DNA from 3 places in the Streptomyces spinoverrucosus genome. Region 3 is predicted to be linked to each of the others. Evidence: riboswitches for the same ligand, from Rfam matches in the RefSeq annotation. Region 3 holds a riboswitch; each other region holds the start of a gene.
The links. Region 3 has a riboswitch for cobalamin ahead of I2W78_RS11890 (energy-coupling factor ABC transporter permease). Riboswitches for the same ligand answer to the same signal wherever they lie in the genome.

Region 1 (5,787 bases), 1.2 Mb from region 3:
GGGCGCGGTCCTGCAGGCGGTCACCAGGAATCCCCTGGCCGACCCCTACCTGCTGGGAGTCTCCTCCGGCGCCTCCACCGGCGCGGTCGCCGTGCTCCTGCTGGGCATCGGCGGAAGCATCTCCCTGTCGACCGGAGCGTTCGTCGGCGGGCTGGTCTCCTTTGGTCTGCTGCTGGTTCTCCTCGGCGGGGGGCGCGTCTCCAGCCCCTCCCGAGTGGTGCTCACCGGTGTGCTCGTGTCGCAGTTCTTCGCGGCGGTCACCTCGGTCATCCTCATGGTCAGCGGCGACGCGAACTCCACCCGCGGGTTCACCTACTGGCTGCTCGGCACCCTCGGCGGCGCCCGGTGGGAGGGGGTGACCGTCACCGTCGTGATCATCCTGATCGGGGTGATCGCCGTCCAGTTCTTCGCGCCCGCCCTCGACGCCTTCACGTTCGGGTGGGACTCCGCCGAAGCCCTGGGGATCAACGTCACCGCTGCCCGCGTCTGGCTGATGGTGCTGACCTCGGTCATGACGGCGGCCGCCGTGGCGGCCTCAGGCGCGATCGGCTTCATCGGGCTGCTCATCCCGCACGCCGTCCGCATCCTCGCGGGCCCGACGCACCGCTCCCTGCTTCCCCTGTCCGCGATCGTCGGCGCCATCTTCCTCATCTGGGTCGACGTGTTCGCACGGACGGCGTTCTCGCCCCACGAGCTGCCCGCCGGCGTCATCACCGCGCTTCTCGGCGCGCCCGCGTTCGCGCTGGTCCTGAAGCGTCTGGAGTCCTGATGGGCCGTATCACCACCACCCAACTCTCCTGGTCGGTCAAGGGTCACCGGCTGCTGGACAACATCGAGATGGCGGCCCAGGACGGGAAGATCGTCGGCCTCCTCGGCCCCAACGGCTCGGGCAAGTCGACGCTGCTGCGCCTGCTCGCCGGACTGCGCCGCCCCGACACCGGAACCATCCACTTCGACGACACCAGCCTGCACGACCTCAGCCGCCGGGTGCGGGCCCGCCGGCTCGCCGTCGTCGAACAGGACGTGTCCGCCCACCACCACGTCAACGTCCGCCAGGTCGTGGAACTCGGGCGCACACCGTTCCGCGGCCGCTTCGACGCGCTGACGGAGCACGATCGGCGGATCGTCGACGCGGCGCTGGAACGGACCGACATCACCGGCAAGCAGTACCAGAGCTGGCACACCCTCTCCGGAGGGGAGAAGCAGCGTGCCCAACTCGCCCGCGCCCTCGCCCAGGAACCGCAGGAGATCCTGCTCGACGAACCCACCAACCACCTCGACATACGCCACCAGCTCGAACTCCTCGACCTGCTGACATCACTGGACGTCACCTGCGTCGTCGCCCTGCACGACCTCAACCTCGCCGCCCGTTACTGCGACCACATCGTCGTCCTCGACCACGGCGAGGTCGCCGCGGCGGGCACCCCGGAGGCCGTGCTGACCCCGGACCTGATCAAGTCGGTCTACGGCGTCAACGTCCTCGTCGACCGCGAACCCACCACCGGCACCCTCCGCATCACCTACCTGGCCGCCACCGCCACGGGAACGACTGCCACACAGGTGATGCAACTCGATCCCCAATAGGACTCGTCAGCTGCTGACCGGTGATGTCGTAGCCGGATGAGGAGAGTGCACCGCTTCGACAGACGACTGGGCATTCCCGCACCGCTTCCGGTGTTCGGGCCTACCTACCGAGGTTGGGGCCGTGGTTACAGGGGTTGGGGGGCCAGGGAACGGGCGGGGTGGCGGGGGTCCAGCCCTGGTGGCGGTAGAAGGACATGGCTCGTGGCGACTGGACGGACGTCAGCAGCCAGGAGCGGCCCTCGGGGGCGTCGGCGGTCACGGCCTCCAGGAGCTTGCCCGCGAGACCGGCGCCCCGGGCATCGGCGCGGACCGCGAGCTCGGGGCTCCGGCGGCGCGGGACACCTGGCTCCTCGGCGTCCCTCTCTGCCTCGGGCTCCCCGGCCTGTATCTGGCGTGAACGGCGCGCGCCGTGCTGTACGCCCTGCTGATCCACCTGCGGTACCAGCACCGCTTCCGGCGCCGGTCGTGACCCGCTTCAGCGGCGGGCGTCGTCCTCGAACGGGCGCGCCTCCGCCGCCGTAACCGTCTCCCCGGCCCGCACACCGTGCAGGACATGCGCCAGTACCTCCGCGCCACGGACCACGCGCGGGCCGGGGCGGTTGAAGTAGGCCGGGCCGTCGAGCACCCACACCCGGCCGGCCCGGACGGCGGGCAGGTCCGCCCAGCCGGGCAGAGCGGTCAGCAACTCCCGTTCCTTCAGCGTCCGTTCGGGAGCGAAGCCGCAGGGCAGCACCAGGACGACGTCCGGCTGGGCCGCGCGTACGGCCTCCCAGGTCATCGGCTTGGTGTGTTCGCCGGGCGCGGCGAGCAGCGGCTCGCCCCCGGCGCGGGTGATCTGCTCGGGCACCCAGTGTCCGGCGGGCCACAGCGGGTCCAGCCACTCGATGGCGACGACGCGCGGCCGGTCCCGCCCCGCCACCGCAGCACGGACCCGGTCGAGCCGGGCCCGCAGCTCCGCCCGACGCTGCTCGGCCCGCTCCCGCACTCCGAGCAGCTCGCCGACCGTGACCAGACAGTCCAGTACGTCGTCGAGAGTGCGCGGCTCCAGGCTGAGGACGCGGGTGCCGGCGTCCAGGACACGTACGGCCCGGCTCACCTTCTCGTACGACACGGCGCACACGTCGCACAGGTCCTGGGTGAGGACGACGTCCGGGCGGAGGCCGGCCAGGGCCTCGGTGTCGAGGGTGTAGAGGGACGACCCGGAGTGCGCCGAGCCGCCCACGGCGTCGGAGATCTCGCGGCTGGTGAGGTCGTCCGGGGTGAATTCCGCACGCGTGACGACCTGTACGCCGGTCACCGAAGCGGGAGGCCAGTCGCACTCGTGGGTCCGGCCGACCAGCCGTTCGATGAGGCCGAGCTCGGCCACGATGTCGGTCGCGGCGGGCAGCAGGGAGACGATGCGCATACCGCGACCCTAGGCGCCCGATGTCATCCGCCGCACGGCAGGACTGGATTTACTAGGACGTCCAACTATATATTCGTGGGGAAGGCCCGCGGTGCAGGGAAGCCGGTGTGAATCCGGCACGGTCCCGCCACTGTGACCGGGGAGTACGCCGTCGAGAGATACGCCACTGACGAGCTGGATGTCGGGAAGGCGGACGGCGCGCGCTGATCCGGGAGTCAGGATACCGGCCGTGGGATTTGTTCCGTGTTGTCCACGAGGATGGAGCAGACACGCATGGCACCGGTGTGCACCCACGACCCAGGTGAATCCCCCGTTCTCTGACGAGGACGGGCTTCGAGCCATACGCGATCTCGCGCTGCCCCGCACCCCGACGCCACGAGCGTCCCGAGGTGCCGGACCGGCGTGCCATCCCCGGATCCCACCTGACGAGAGCAGGCATCGATGGTCCGCGAACACGACCGCGCCGCTGTGCGCGAGTTGACCCATTTCGTCGGCGGCAAGCACACCCCGGGTACATCGGGGGCCTACGGCGAGGTGTACGACCCCAACACCGGCCGCGTCCAGGCCCATGTACCGCTGGCGAACCGTGCCGAGACCGCGGCGGCCATCGCCGACGCCGCCGAGGCCCAGCGCGAATGGGCCGCCTGGAACCCGCAGCGCCGGGCGCGTGTGCTCCTGCGCTTCCTCCAGCTTGTGGAGGAGGAGAAGGATGCGCTGGCCCGGCTGCTGTCCTCCGAGCACGGCAAGACCATCGCCGACGCGCACGGTGACATCCAACGCGGCTTGGAGGTCGTCGAGTTCGCAGCGGGCATCCCGCACCTGCTCAAGGGCGAGTTCACCGACAACGCGGGCACGGGCATCGACGTGCACTCGCTGCGCGCACCGCTCGGCGTGGTCGCCGGGATCACCCCGTTCAACTTCCCCGCGATGATTCCCCTGTGGAAGGCCGCCCCGGCCCTGGCCTGCGGCAACGCCTTCATCCTCAAGCCCTCCGAGCGCGACCCGTCGGTCCCGCTCCGCCTCGCGGAACTCTTCCTGGAGGCGGGCCTGCCGCCCGGCGTCCTCAACGTCGTCAACGGCGCCCGCGAGACCGTCGACACCCTCCTCGAAGACCCGCGCGTCGCCGCCCTCGGCTTCGTCGGCTCCACCCCGATCGCCGCGCACGTCTACGCCACCGCCGCCGCCCACGGCAAGCGCGCCCAGTGCTTCGGCGGCGCCAAGAACCACATGATCGTGATGCCGGACGCCGACCTCGACCAGGCCGTCGACGCCCTGATCGGTGCCGGATACGGCTCGGCGGGCGAGCGCTGCATGGCGATCTCCGTGGCCGTACCGGTGGGCGAACAGACCGCCGACGCCCTCGTGGCCCGCCTCAAGGACCGCATCGCCGGCCTGCGCATCGGCCGCAGCGACGACCCGGACGCCGACTTCGGCCCCCTGGTCGGCCAAGACGCCGTCGACCGCGTCCGCTCCTACGTCGACCTCGGTGTCGAGGAGGGCGCCGAACTCGTCGTCGACGGACGGGACTTCACCCTCCCCGGCCACGAGGACGGCTTCTTCGCGGGCGCCTCCCTCTTCGACCGGGTGACTCCTTCCATGCGCATCTACCAGGAGGAGATCTTCGGCCCGGTCCTGTCCGTCGTCCGCGCCGCCGACTACGAGGAGGCCCTGCGCCTGCCCAGCGAGCACACCTACGGCAACGGCGTCGCGATCTTCACCCGGGACGGCGACACCGCCCGCGACTTCACCCGGCGTGTGAACACCGGCATGGTCGGCGTCAACGTGCCCATCCCGGTGCCGGTCGCCTACCACACGTTCGGCGGCTGGAAGCGCTCCGGATTCGGCGATCTGAACCAGCACGGTCCGGACGCGATCCGCTTCTACACCCGTACGAAGACGGTCACTTCACGCTGGCCCGCCGGCCTCAGGGAAGGCGCCAGTTTCACCATCCCGACGATGGGGTGAGCGGTATGACCATGCTCACCGAGGACCAGCAGGCCCTTGTCGAGACCACCCTCGACTTCGCCCAGGACCATCTCGCCCCGCACGCCCTCGACTGGGACCGGGACAAGCACTTCCCCGTCGACGTGCTCCGCAAGGCGGCCGGTCTCGGCCTCGGCGGCGTGTACGTCCGTGAGGAGTCCGGAGGCTCCGGCCTCACTCGCGCCGACGGCGTGCTCGTCTTCGAGACGCTCGCCTCCGGCTGCCCGTCCATCGCCGGGTATCTGTCCATCCACAACATGGTCGCCTGGATGATCGACCACTACGGCGACACCGCCCAGCGCGAGCGATGGCTGCCCCGCCTGTGCTCGATGGAGGACCTGGGCAGCTACTGCCTGACCGAACCCGGTGCCGGCTCGGACGCCGCCGCCCTCACCACGCGCGCGGTTCGCGACGGCGACCACTGGGTGCTCACGGGGGTGAAGCAGTTCATCTCCGGGGCGGGCGCCTCGCAGCTCTACCTCGTGATGGCCCGCACGGGAGGCGAAGGCCCGCAGGGCGTCTCCGCGTTCGTCGTCGACAAGGACGACCCCGGCCTTTCCTTCGGCCCCAACGAACGCAAGATGGGCTGGAACGCCCAGCCCACGGGCCAGGTGATCCTGGACGAGGTCCGCCTGCCTGCCGACCGGCTGCTCGGCCGCGAGGGCGACGGTTTCCGCATCGCCATGAGCGGCCTCAACGGCGGCCGACTCGGCATCGCAGCCTGCTCCCTGGGTGGCGCCCGCAGCGCCCTCGACCGCAGCCTGGCCCACCTCGCCGACCGGGAGGCGTTCGGCGCGCGGCTCCTCGACGCCCAG
Region 2 (5,787 bases), on a different contig from region 3:
GGGCATCCGCAACGCGCTCGCCTACCCGGGCGACACCCTCAGCCGCACCGCCTCCGCGCACCGCGTCCTGGACTCCGCCGCCGGACCGCTGATCGCCGTACGGCTGAACATCCTCACCCGCAAGACCCTCGGCGGCCTCCAGACCGACCTGTCCGGCCGCGTCCTGAACGCGTCCGGCACCCCGGTCCCCGGTCTGTACGCGGCCGGCGAGGTCGCGGGCTTCGGCGGAGGCGGCGTCCACGGATACCGCTCACTGGAGGGCACCTTCCTCGGCGGCTGCCTGTTCTCCGGCCGCGCGGCGGGACGGGCGGCGGCCGAGGCGACCGCGACCTGAACCGGCTCGGTCGGCCCCCGGAGAGGGACCGGGACACTCGCGGCGCCCCGGCCCCTCCTTCGGATTCGTCCGGGTCAGGACACGGACAACTCCCCGCGGACCGTGCGGGCCGCGGCGACCAGGTTCTCCAGGGACGCCCGGGTCTCGGGCCAACCGCGGGTCTTCAGCCCGCAGTCGGGGTTGACCCACAGCCGCTCCGCGGGGATCGCCCGCAACCCCGTGCGCAGCAGTTCGGCCGCCTCCTCGGCGCTCGGGACGCGCGGGGAGTGGATGTCGTACACGCCGGGCCCGGCCTCGCGCGGGTAGCCGTGCGCGGCCAGCTCCCGGGCCACCTGCATGTGGGAGCGGGCGGCCTCCAGGCTGATGACGTCGGCGTCGAGGTCGTCGATGGCCCGGACGATGTCGCCGAACTCGGCGTAGCACATGTGGGTGTGGATCTGGGTGTCCGGGCGCACGCCACCGGTGGTGACCCGGAACGCCTCCGTCGCCCACGCCAGATACGCGGGGCGGTCGGCGGCGCGCAGCGGCAGGGTTTCGCGCAGGGCGGGCTCGTCGACCTGGATCACCGAAGTGCCCGCCGCCTCAAGGTCGTTCACCTCGTCGCGCAGGGCGAGGGCGACCTGGCGGGCGGTGTCGCCGAGGGGCTGGTCGTCGCGCACGAAGGACCAGGCGAGCATGGTGACCGGCCCGGTGAGCATGCCCTTGACCGGGCGGGAGGTGAGGGACTGGGCGTACGTCGTCCACCGCACGGTCATCGGCTCGGGTCGGGAGATGTCGCCGGCCAGGATCGGCGGACGGACGTACCGGGTGCCGTACGACTGGACCCAGCCGTGCTGGGTGGCGAGGTAGCCGGTGAGCTGCTCGGCGAAGTACTGGACCATGTCGTTGCGCTCGGGCTCGCCGTGCACGAGGACGTCGAGGCCGGTCTTCTCCTGGAAGGAGATCACGTCCTGGATCTCGGCCCTGATGCGCTCCTCGTAGCCGGCGTCGTCGATCCGCCCCGCCCTCAGGTCGGCGCGGGCGGCGCGCAGTTCGCCGGTCTGCGGGAACGAGCCGATGGTCGTGGTCGGCAGCAGGGGCAGGCCGAGGTGGGAGCGCTGGGCGGCGGTCCGCTCGGCGTACGGCTGGGAACGGCGGGCGTCGGCCTCCGTGACGGCGGCGGCGCGGGCCCGGACGGCCGGGTCGTGGGTGATGGGCGAGCTCGCGCGGGAGGCCAGGTCGGCGCGGTTCGCGGCCAGTTCGGCGGCGATGGTGTCGGTGCCCTGGGCCAGGCCGCGCGCGAGGGTGACGATCTCGGCGGTCTTCTGCCGGGCGAAGGCGAGCCAGCGCAGGATCTGCGGCTCGATGTCCCGTTCCAGGCCGGTGTCGAGGGGCACGTGGAGGAGGGAGCAGGAGGCGGCCACGTCCACCCGGTCGGCCAGGCCCAGCAGGGTGCCGAGGGTGGTGAGCGACGCCGACAGGTCGTTGACCCAGATGTTGCGGCCGTTGACGACACCGGCGACCAGGCGCTTGCCGGGCAGCCCACCGACGGCGGCGAGGGCGTCCAGATTGGCGGCGGCCGACTCGGTGAAGTCCAGCGCGAGGCCCTCGACGGGCGACTTGGCCAGCACGGGCAGGGCGTCACCGAGCCGGTCGAAGTACGAGGCGACCAGCAGCTTGGGCCGGTCGGGCAGCGCGCCGAGGTCGCGGTAGGCGCGGGCGGCGGCGTTCAGTTCGGCGGGCGTACGGTCCTGGACGAGGGCGGGCTCGTCGAGCTGCACCCACTCGGCGCCGGCCGCACGCAGGTCGGCGAGCACCTCGGCGTACACGGGCAGCAGCCGGTCCAGCAGCGTGAGCGGTTCGAAGTCCGCGGGCACGCCCGGTGCGGGCTTGGCGAGCAGCAGGTAGGTGACGGGGCCGACGAGGACCGGCCGGGCCGTCAGGCCCAGGGCGAGGGCCTCCTTCAGCTCCGCGACCTGCTTGGTGGAGTCGGCGGCGAAGACGGTGTCCGGGCCCAACTCCGGCACGAGGTAGTGGTAGTTGGTGTCGAACCACTTGGTCATCTCCAGCGGCGCCACGTCCTGGGTGCCACGGGCCATGGCGAAATAGCCGTCGAGCGCGTCGGCGGCGACGGCTTCCCGGTGCCGTTCGGGGATCGCGCCGACCATGACGGTGGTGTCGAGCACGTGGTCGTAGTACGAGAAGTCACCGGTCGGCACCTCGTGGACACCGGCCTCGGCGAGTCGGCGCCAGTTGCCGGCGCGGAGCTCGGCGGCGGTGGTGCGGAGGGCGTCGGCGGTGACGCGGCCCTTCCAGTAGCCCTCGATCGCCTTCTTCAGTTCCCGGTTCTGTCCCTGGCGGGGGTAGCCGTACACGGTGGCCCGTGCTGCCGCGGCTGCGGACTTGCTGGTCACGGAGATCTCCTTCGCGAGATGAATCCCTGAGATCCCGGAGACGGGGACGAGAGCGCGAAGGGGTGACGAACCGGACGGAAACCACGTCGCGCGGCAGCAGGTGCTGCGCGGTCGTCCGCCTGGTATGTACGCCGACCCGCCCTCGAGGTCACCGGGATGTCCACGCACGAGGGGTCGCGCGCGGGCAGTTGGCAGGTCTTCGGACTCGCGGGCACGCCTCGTGTCGTACGAGGCACCTACTGGCCGTCGCTTCCCAGGCCCATTTCCTCGGGGCCCAGTGCGTAAGACGGCGGTCGTTCCCGCTCACCGCTGCGGGGCAGTCCCGGATTCCCACCGGGTTCCCTCTTACGACGCTCCCGCCTGGCTGACGGGGCGAACCAGCTGCGTGGGTCAGCCTACGCGGCGGCGCGGGGGAGGGGAGGGCGCGTCCGGCATTCGGATGGTGAGGTGGGACACGCGAGGACGCGCCGGGAACCAGCCGCCCCTTCCTTCCGACTGCTGTGGAGGAGTGAGGAGGTGGCATGGACGGACTGGACGTCGTGATGCGCGATGTCGCCTGCCGGCACGGCCGTGTGGAGGCCGTGCGGGACGTCGACCTCGACGTCGCGGCCGGCCGGCGGGTGGCGTTGACCGGTACCAACGGCTCGGGCAAGACCACGCTGCTGCGGGCGGTGCTCGGCCTGCACCGCCAGTGCGGCGGCCGGATCCTGGTCGGAGGCCGGGACACCCGCAGCGCGGCCGAGTGGGCGTGGCGGCGCCGGGTGTGCGCGTGGATTCCGCAGAAACCGGCGGTCGGCCGGTTTCCGCTGCTGGCCGGGGAGTTGCTGGCGAGTGGTGGCGCGCGGGCCGAGGCGGTGGAGGCGGCGGCGAAGCTCGGCGTGGGACACCTGGTGGACCGGCCGTTGCACACGCTGTCCGGGGGCCAGTTGCAGCGGATGTACCTGGCACGGGCGGTCGGCTGTGTGGCCGCCGGCGCCGGGGTGCTGCTGGCCGACGAGCCCACCGCGGCGCTCGACTTCGCCGGGCAGGAGGAGGCCGCCGACGTGCTGCTGTCCCTGCCGGTGACCGTCGTGGTCGTCACGCACGACAGGGCGCTGGCCGACCGTTGCGACCGGGTGCTGGAGATGGCCGCGGGCTGTCTGCGGGAGGTGCGGTGAACGCCCTGGCCGCGGCCGACGTCGGCCAGTTGCTGCAGCTCGTCCCGGTCCAGCGCGCGGGGGTCGCCCTGCTGCTGGCGGCCGTGGGCCTGCCCGTGATCGGTGTCGTGATCGTCGGGCTCGACATCATGCCGGTGCGGTTCGCGATGATGCACGTGGCGCTGCTCGGTATCGCGGTCGGTCTGCTGACCGGCCTCGACCCGATGCTGTGCGCGCTGCTCGCCTGCGCTCTCGCCGGGGCCGGTGTCGCGCCGCTGGCCCGCACCCCGGACGGGCTGTCCGGGGCGATGGGCCTGTTGATGAGCCTGGCGATCGCGGCCGCACTGCTCGTGCTCGCGGTCTCCGGGGTCAACGCGGCGGGCGCGTTCGCGCTGCTGTGGGGGTCGATCCTGTCGGTGGGCACCGCCGACCTGTGGGTGATCGGCGCCCTGGCCGTCGTCGTCCCGGCCCTGTTCTGGTGGCGGCGCCGCGATCTCGCCCTGCTGCTGTACGACCGTGAACTGGCCCTGTCCTCCGGCGTACGGGTCGAGCGGCTCACCCTGGTGCTGCTCGTGCTGGTCGCGGTGGCCGTCGCCGGAGCCATCAAGCTCACCGGCGCGCTGCTCGTCGACGCCCTCACCCTGTTGCCCGCGCTCGCCGCCCGCCGCCTGGGCACGTCCCTGAAATCCATCACCGCCTGGGCGGTCGGCATCGGAATCGCCGTGAACCTCACCGGGTTCCTCGTCGCGCTCCGCTTCGACTGGCCGCCCGGGCCCGTCCTCGTCCTCACCGCCGGCGTGGTCGTCCTCGCCGTCCATCTCATCCCCGAACGGAGAATCAGCTCATGGCGCGCACCCGCGTCCGTATCACTCCCGTCCTCGCACTGACCCTCACCGCGGGGCTCGCCCTGACCACCACCGGCTGCGGCGGCGAATCGGCGTCCTCCTCGTCGTCCGGAGCCAAGAACTCCTCGGACAGGCCGGTCGTCGTGGCCACCACCACCTGGGAAGGCGCCCTCGCCAAGGCCGCGGGCGCACAGGACGTCAAGGTGATCGTCCCGCAGTCGGTGCAGCACGCCCCCGACTACGACCCCAAGCCCTCCGACCTCGCGGCGGTGGCCGACGCCGACTACGTGCTCTACGCGCCCTTCGAGCCGTACGCCGCGAAGATCAAGGAGGCGGCCGGGTCCGACGCCGAGCTGGTCGAGGTGAACCTCGACAACGACGCGGACAAGGCGAAGGCCGAGGTGACCCGACTGGCCGAGATGTTCGGCACCCAGGACGCCGCCACCAAGTGGACCTCGTCCTTCGACTCCGAGTACGGCACCCTGCAAAAGGACCTGAAGGACCGGTGGCCGGACGGAAAGCGGCCCACCGTCGTCGCCCAGGTCTTCTCGACGTGGGCGGCGAAGATGGCGGGCGCGGACCTCGCCGGTACCTACGGGCCGGAGGCCGTGACGGCGAAGCAGCTGTCCGACCTGTCGAAGAAGAAACCCCAACTCGTACTCAACAACGCGCACATGACGACCGGCACGGTCCTGCCCGACTCGGGCGCCGAGCAGGTGGACATCGTCAACTACCCGGGCGAGGACCTGGATCTGCTCGCGGTCTACCGGGACGCGGCGCAGATGATGGAGACGGCGATGGCCGCGTCGTAGAGACGGTCGCGCGCGACGAGGGCCGCCCCATCCGGGCGGCCCTCAGGGCGTTGGCGGCTCAGCCGGCCGGGGCCAGCGGCTGCTCGGGGGTCGTCTGTGTGCCGAATCGTTCCCGCAGCCCGGCCCGGTCGGGCTTGCCCGCCGGGGTGAGCGGCAACTCGGCGACGACAAGCAGCCGTTCGGGGTGCTTGCGCCGCTCCAGACCACGCTTGTCGAGGTGGGCGCACAGCTCGTCGAGCGTGGGCGCCCGGCCCTCGCGCGGCACCA
Region 3 (5,787 bases):
GTCAATTTCCGTGCGTGCCGGTGCCGTTGACGTCCGGCAGTTCGGGCACGGCCTTTATACGGGGCAGACTTGGGGAGGGGTCCCGAAGCGTCAAGCCCACCCTGGAGAGCAGCACCCGCGACGAACACCGGAACACCACCAGAACACCAGGAGATCCGCGATGTCCCGCTCCGCCAGCCTCGCGCGCGGTGTCGCGCCCGCCCAGCCCGGCACCCTGCACGCCCGCACGGTCACCGGCGATCTCAGCGCCCCGCCCCGGCCGGGTCTGACGGTGTGCTTCGGGCGTGGGGAGAAGCCCGACGTGGATCTGGGCGTCGGCGTGGACGACCTGAGGGTGAGCCGCCGGCACGGGGAGCTGACGTTCCGGCAGGGACAGTGGTGGCTGCGCAACACGGGACAGCAACTCGTACGACTCCCCCGGGGCCGGATGATGCACACCAGCACCGAGCCGATCCCGCTCGCCACCGGCTACACCCCGCTGTTCGTGAAGGGCTCGGGCCACCGGGAACACCTGGTCGAGCTGTATGTGGCGGGCCACGACGACCGGGGCCCGGTCTCCCGCCGCCGCGCCGAGACCCTGCGCCCGGAGACCTGGGCCCTGGACGACGACGAGCGGCTGCTGCTGGTCGTGCTCGGCCAGCGGTATCTGCTGTACGAGCAGGACCCGCGCCCCTTGAGCTACGGCCGGGCCGCCGAGCAACTCGCCTATCTGCACCCGGACGGCAGGTGGACCGAGCGCCGGATCGAGTACCGGGTCGAGGCGGTTCGCCGCCGGCTGGACGGCACCGGCTTCAAGTACCCGCTGATGCACGACCGTTCGGAGGGCCGCCCCTCCGACAACAGCCTGCTGCACAACCTCCTGAAGGGCCTGGTGGAGTCGACCACGCTCGTGCCGCCGGACCTGGACCTGCTGGAGGACGACGACGACACCAACTCTCCATCATGAGTGCGCCTCATGGAACCTCTGGGTAGAGACTGCGGAGCGTCCCTCACTCCCAGTAGGTTCGAGGCACGCGCGCGTGACCGGGTGCGCGTCCTGGGCACAGGCGAGGGGGAGAACCGTGCGTCCCGGAGACGAGTTCGCCGGCCGCTATGTCCTCAGAGAGGTCATCGGCGCCGGGCGGAGCGGCGAGGTGTGGCTGGCCCACGACACGGTGGTGGGGCAGGACGTCGCGTTGAAGCCGGAGTTGATCGAGGGCGACCGCGAGACGGCGGTGCGACGGCTGCTGGCCGAGCCCCGCGCGCTGGCCAAGTTCCGCGACCATCCGCACGTCGTGACACTGTTCGACGTCGTGACCGTGGAGAAGGACGGCGAGGAGACGTACTGGTTCGTCATGGAGTACGTCCCCGGCGGCGGCCTGGACCGGCAGCCGCCGTTGTCCTGGCAGCGGGCGGCCCGGATCGGTGCCGAGCTCGCCGACGCGCTCGCGGCGCTGCACGAGGCGGGGATCGTGCACTGTGACGTCAAACCCGCCAACGTGGGCCTCACCCGGCGCGGTACGGCGAAGCTGCTGGACTTCGGTGCCGCGCACCGGACGGGCGGCGCCGAGACGATCACCAGCAACGGCCCGCTCAGCTTCACCCCGGACTACGCCGCCCCCGAACTGGCCCGGGGCCACCTCCCCCGTCCCGCCTCGGACGTGTTCTGCCTGGCCGCCACCCTGTACGCGCTGGTCACCGGGGCGCCGCCGCGCGGCGGGGAGTCCGGGGACGGCGGGGACGGCGGGACGGACACCGAGCGCCTGACGTACTGGAAGGCCGAGCAGGGCGTCGTGGAGATGGACGCCGAGGCCGTGGGCCCGCTGTATCCGGTACTCACCGCCATGCTCCGGCGCGACCCACGGCAACGCCCCGACGCCGCCGAGGCCGGACGGCTGCTGGCCGCCGTCGCCACCTCCGGGTCCCAGGCCACGACCGCCCAGCCCGGCCGGCGGGCGCGATGGAGTTGGCCGGCACGCCGGCCCCTGCTGGCCACGGCCGTCGGGATCGGCGCCGCGCTGGTCCTGGGCGGTCTGATCCTCGCGCCCGACGGCGGCGACGGCGATTCGGGTCAGGGCACGGACGAGGCGGGCCGGAGCCGGACCACGGAAGGGTCCCTGATCGGCGATCCGCGCACCGCCGATGTGTGCGCCCTGACCGACCCGGCCGCCCTCGGCCGGTTCGGCGAGGTCCATGTCGACGTGGACTACGGCAACTTCGACCGCTGTGACGTGCTCGTCAGCCCCGACGACAAGACCCGCATCGACGTCTCGGTCCAGTTACGCCCAGGCTCCCGGCCCGAGAGCTCCCGCCCGGCCACGCGCATCGGGACGATCGGCGTCCTTGAGGAGCCGCCGGAGACCGACGAGTGCGGGCTGCTGCTGTACGACAGCGCCGCCGGGGATGCCGACGGCACCCTCGTCGGGATCCGCGTCGACGTCGGGGACGGCTCGGTGACCGGCGGCAGCGCGACGCTGTGCACAGTCGCCGACACGGCCGCCCGCAGCGCCGCCGAGGTGCTGAACGACGGTCCGCTGCCCCGCCGTTCCCCGGCCTACCCGGACAACTCGCTGGCCTGGTCGGACGCCTGCGCGCTGCTCGACGCGAAGGCGCTGACGGGCGCCGTGCCCGGTATCAAGCCGGACACGCCGGAGGTCGGTGTCGCGAACTGGAACTGCGAGTGGTTCAGCGAGGTGGACGACCTGGAGGCGGAGGTGAGCTTCTTCCGCGACCAGCCCAAGTCCGCGACGGACGGCGAAGCCGTGCGGCTCAGCGGCCACCGGGCCCTCGTCAAGCCGGAGGGCGACGGCGACGAGACCTGCACGGTCTTCCTCGAATACCGCCGGTACAGCGGCGAGGGCGCCGTACCGGCCGCCGAGATGGTGCGCCTGCGCGTCGGCGGCGAACGCCCCATGGACGAGCTCTGCGAGATGGTCACCGGCCTCGCCACCTCCGCCGCCGCCAAGCTGCCCGAACGCTGACGGGCGGGAAGGGTCCCGCAGCCGACCCGGACAGTGTGGGCAACGAGCCACCACGCCGAGGAGCCGGGGATGAACCGTCGTGAGAGTCTCGCGCGCGGTGCCCCACCGGCCGCCCCGGACACCCTGCACGCGAGATCGGCGGCGGGCGGGATCACGGCCGCTCCGGAGCCCGGCCGCCTGGTGTGCTTCGGCCGCGCCCCGGGCTGCCCCGCCACGGAGCTGTACGTCGGCGGTGACGACCTGCGGGTGAGCCGCCGGCAGGGAGAGCTGACGTACCACCACGGCCACTGGTGGCTGCACAACACCGGCCGCCGGCCCCTGCGTCTCCCCCACGACGAACTCCTCACCCCCCGCACCGCGCCGCTCCCCGTCCCCTCCGGCTACACCCCGCTCTTCGTGCAGGGCCTCGGCCACCGCGAGTACCTGATCGAGCTGTATGTCACGGACCCCGCCCGCCACTCCCGAGACTTCCCGCAGGACCGCCCGCCCCTCGACGACGACGAACGGCTGCTCCTGGTCGTCCTGGGCCAGCGCTACCTGCGCCACGAGTCCGACCCGCGCCCCTTCCCCTCCCGCAAGGCCCTGCAGCAACTGCGCTTCCTGCGCCCGGAGACCGACTGGGAGGCGCCCGGGATCGAGCACCGGGTCGCGGAGATCGGCGCCCGTCTGAGCGCCGACGAGGCCGTACCGCTGCACAGCCTGCTCCGGGATCTGGTGGACGCCACCCACCTCGTACCGCCGGACCTGGCGCTGCTGGACCGGGAGCTCGACGGGTGACGTCCGGCGTGTGCGCCGCGTGACCAGCGCCTTCGCGCCCCCGATGCACCGCTTGTCACCACCCCCGCGGGCGCACTACTGTCACCACGCCTTGGTGAACGGGAAACCGGTGTGATGCCGGTGCGGCCCTCGCCACTGTGATCGGGAAGTCCGGCTCCGGCCCCTCGCGGGCAGCCACTGGGTCCTTGTGACCCGGGAAGGCGGAGCACGGGCGGTGTCACCCGTCAGCCAGGAGACCGGCCGAGGCGCGTTGTACACCATCCACGAGGTGCTGGAGAGGGTCTGCTGAAGCCATGCACATAGCCGAGGGTTTTCTGCCTCCGGCGCACGCGATCGCCTGGGGTGCCGCGTCCGCGCCATTCGTCGTCCACGGAGTCCGCTCCCTCACCCGTGAGGTCAGGGAACACCCCGAGAGCACCCTGCTCCTCGGCGCCTCGGGCGCCTTCACCTTCGTCCTGTCGGCGCTGAAGCTGCCGTCCGTGACCGGGAGCTGCTCGCATCCCACCGGCACGGGACTGGGCGCCATCCTGTTCCGGCCGCCGGTGATGGCGGTGCTGGGCACCATCACCCTGCTGTTCCAGGCGCTGTTGCTCGCCCACGGCGGGCTGACCACGCTCGGCGCCAACGTCTTCTCGATGGCGATCGTCGGCCCCTGGGCCGGATACGGCATCTACCGGCTGCTGCGCCGGTACGACGTGCCGCTGATGGTCGCCGTGTTCTTCGGCGCGTTCGTCGCCGACCTGTCCACCTACTGCGTCACCAGCGTCCAGCTGGCGCTCGCCTTCCCCGACCCGAGCAGCGGTTTCCTGGGCGCGCTCGGCAAGTTCGGCGCCATCTTCGCGGTCACGCAGATCCCGCTCGCGGTGAGCGAGGGGCTGCTCACGGTGCTGGTGATGCGGCTGCTCGTGCAGTCCAGCAAGGGTGAACTGACCCGGCTGGGCGTGCTGCTCACCAAGACCGGCACCAAGACGGCCGGTACCGAGGCGGTGGCCCGATGAAGCGCAACGCGAAGATCAACCTCCTGCTGCTGCTCGCCGTCGCCGCCCTCGCGGTGCTGCCGCTGGTGTTCGGGCTCGGCGACCACAAGGAGGAGCCATTCACCGGCGCCGACGCCGAGGCGGAGACGGCGATCACCGAGCTGGACCCGGACTACGAGCCATGGTTCTCGCCCCTGTACGAGCCGCCGTCCGGCGAGATCGAGTCCGGCCTGTTCGCCCTCCAGGCGGCGGTCGGCGCGGGCGCGCTCGCGTACTACTTCGGGGTGCGGCGCGGACGCCGCCAGGGTGAGGCCCGGGCCCGGGAGGAGCAGGACCCTGTGCGGGTGCCCGGGCACGACGGAGCCGAAGGGGCCTGAGGCCCGTGCTGCCGATCGACGCGGCGGCGCACAGCAGTCGCTGGCGCCGCCGCCATCCCGTGGACAAGGCCGTGCTCGGGCTGGGGCTCACGGTACTTGCGATCTCGCTGCCGCCCTGGCCGGGGGCCGCGCTGGTGCTGGTCACGGCACTGGCCGTGCTGCTCGGCCCGGCGGGCGTGCCCGGGCGGCGGCTGTGGCGGGCCTACCGCGTCCCGCTGGGCTTCTGCGTGACCGGCGCGCTGCCGCTGCTGGTGCGGGTCGGCGGCCCCGACGGGTTCGTGGGCCTCGCCGACGGCGGCCCGGTGCGTGCCGGGGAGTTGCTGCTGCGCACCTCGGCCGCATCCCTCGGCGTGCTGCTGTTCGCGTTCACCACCCCGATGTCCGACCTGCTGCCCCGGCTGGTCCGCGCCGGGGTGCCCGCGCCCGTCGTCGATGTGGCTCTGGTGACGTACCGCATGAGCTTTCTGCTCCTCGACTCCGTGCGCCGGATCCGCGACGCCCAGGCCGCGCGCCTCGGGCACACCACGCGGGCCGCCCAGTGGCGGTCCCTGGCCGGGCTCGGCGCCACCGCCTTCGTGCGGGCCTTCGACCGGGCGGCGCGCCTGCAAGCGGGGCTCGCCGGACGCGGTTACGACGGCACCCTGCGCGTGCTGGTGCCCGAGGCCCGCGTCTCCGTCCCGTTCACGGCTCTGAGCG

Region 1: linked by a shared signal. The riboswitch ahead of I2W78_RS06950 (CoA-acylating methylmalonate-semialdehyde dehydrogenase) and the one ahead of I2W78_RS11890 (energy-coupling factor ABC transporter permease) in region 3 are both predicted to bind cobalamin.
Region 2: linked by a shared signal. The riboswitch ahead of metE (5-methyltetrahydropteroyltriglutamate--homocysteine S-methyltransferase) and the one ahead of I2W78_RS11890 (energy-coupling factor ABC transporter permease) in region 3 are both predicted to bind cobalamin.

The regions. Positions count from the first base shown of each region.
Region 1 is NZ_JADPZX010000001.1:1,513,965-1,519,751, reverse strand. It holds gene I2W78_RS06970 (FecCD family ABC transporter permease) at 1-769, shown strand, start outside; gene I2W78_RS06965 (ABC transporter ATP-binding protein) at 769-1,584, shown strand; partial or broken gene I2W78_RS40305 (GNAT family N-acetyltransferase) at 1,730-1,903, opposite strand; gene I2W78_RS06955 (cobalamin-binding protein) at 2,060-2,989, opposite strand; cobalamin riboswitch at 3,062-3,235, shown strand; gene I2W78_RS06950 (CoA-acylating methylmalonate-semialdehyde dehydrogenase) at 3,431-4,954, shown strand; gene I2W78_RS06945 (acyl-CoA dehydrogenase family protein) at 4,960-5,787, shown strand, end outside.
Region 2 is NZ_JADPZX010000002.1:5,830-11,616, reverse strand. It holds gene I2W78_RS35510 (FAD-binding dehydrogenase) at 1-334, shown strand, start outside; gene metE (5-methyltetrahydropteroyltriglutamate--homocysteine S-methyltransferase) at 409-2,727, opposite strand; cobalamin riboswitch at 2,901-3,124, opposite strand; gene I2W78_RS35500 (metal ABC transporter ATP-binding protein) at 3,249-3,884, shown strand; gene I2W78_RS35495 (metal ABC transporter permease) at 3,881-4,750, shown strand; gene I2W78_RS35490 (metal ABC transporter solute-binding protein, Zn/Mn family) at 4,708-5,520, shown strand; gene I2W78_RS35485 (class I adenylate-forming enzyme family protein) at 5,579-5,787, opposite strand, start outside.
Region 3 is NZ_JADPZX010000001.1:2,675,655-2,681,441, forward strand. It holds gene I2W78_RS11875 (FHA domain-containing protein) at 161-946, shown strand; gene I2W78_RS11880 (serine/threonine-protein kinase) at 1,062-2,960, shown strand; gene I2W78_RS11885 (FHA domain-containing protein) at 3,030-3,737, shown strand; cobalamin riboswitch at 3,813-3,996, shown strand; gene I2W78_RS11890 (energy-coupling factor ABC transporter permease) at 4,031-4,735, shown strand; gene I2W78_RS11895 (energy-coupling factor ABC transporter substrate-binding protein) at 4,732-5,091, shown strand; gene cbiQ (cobalt ECF transporter T component CbiQ) at 5,097-5,787, shown strand, end outside.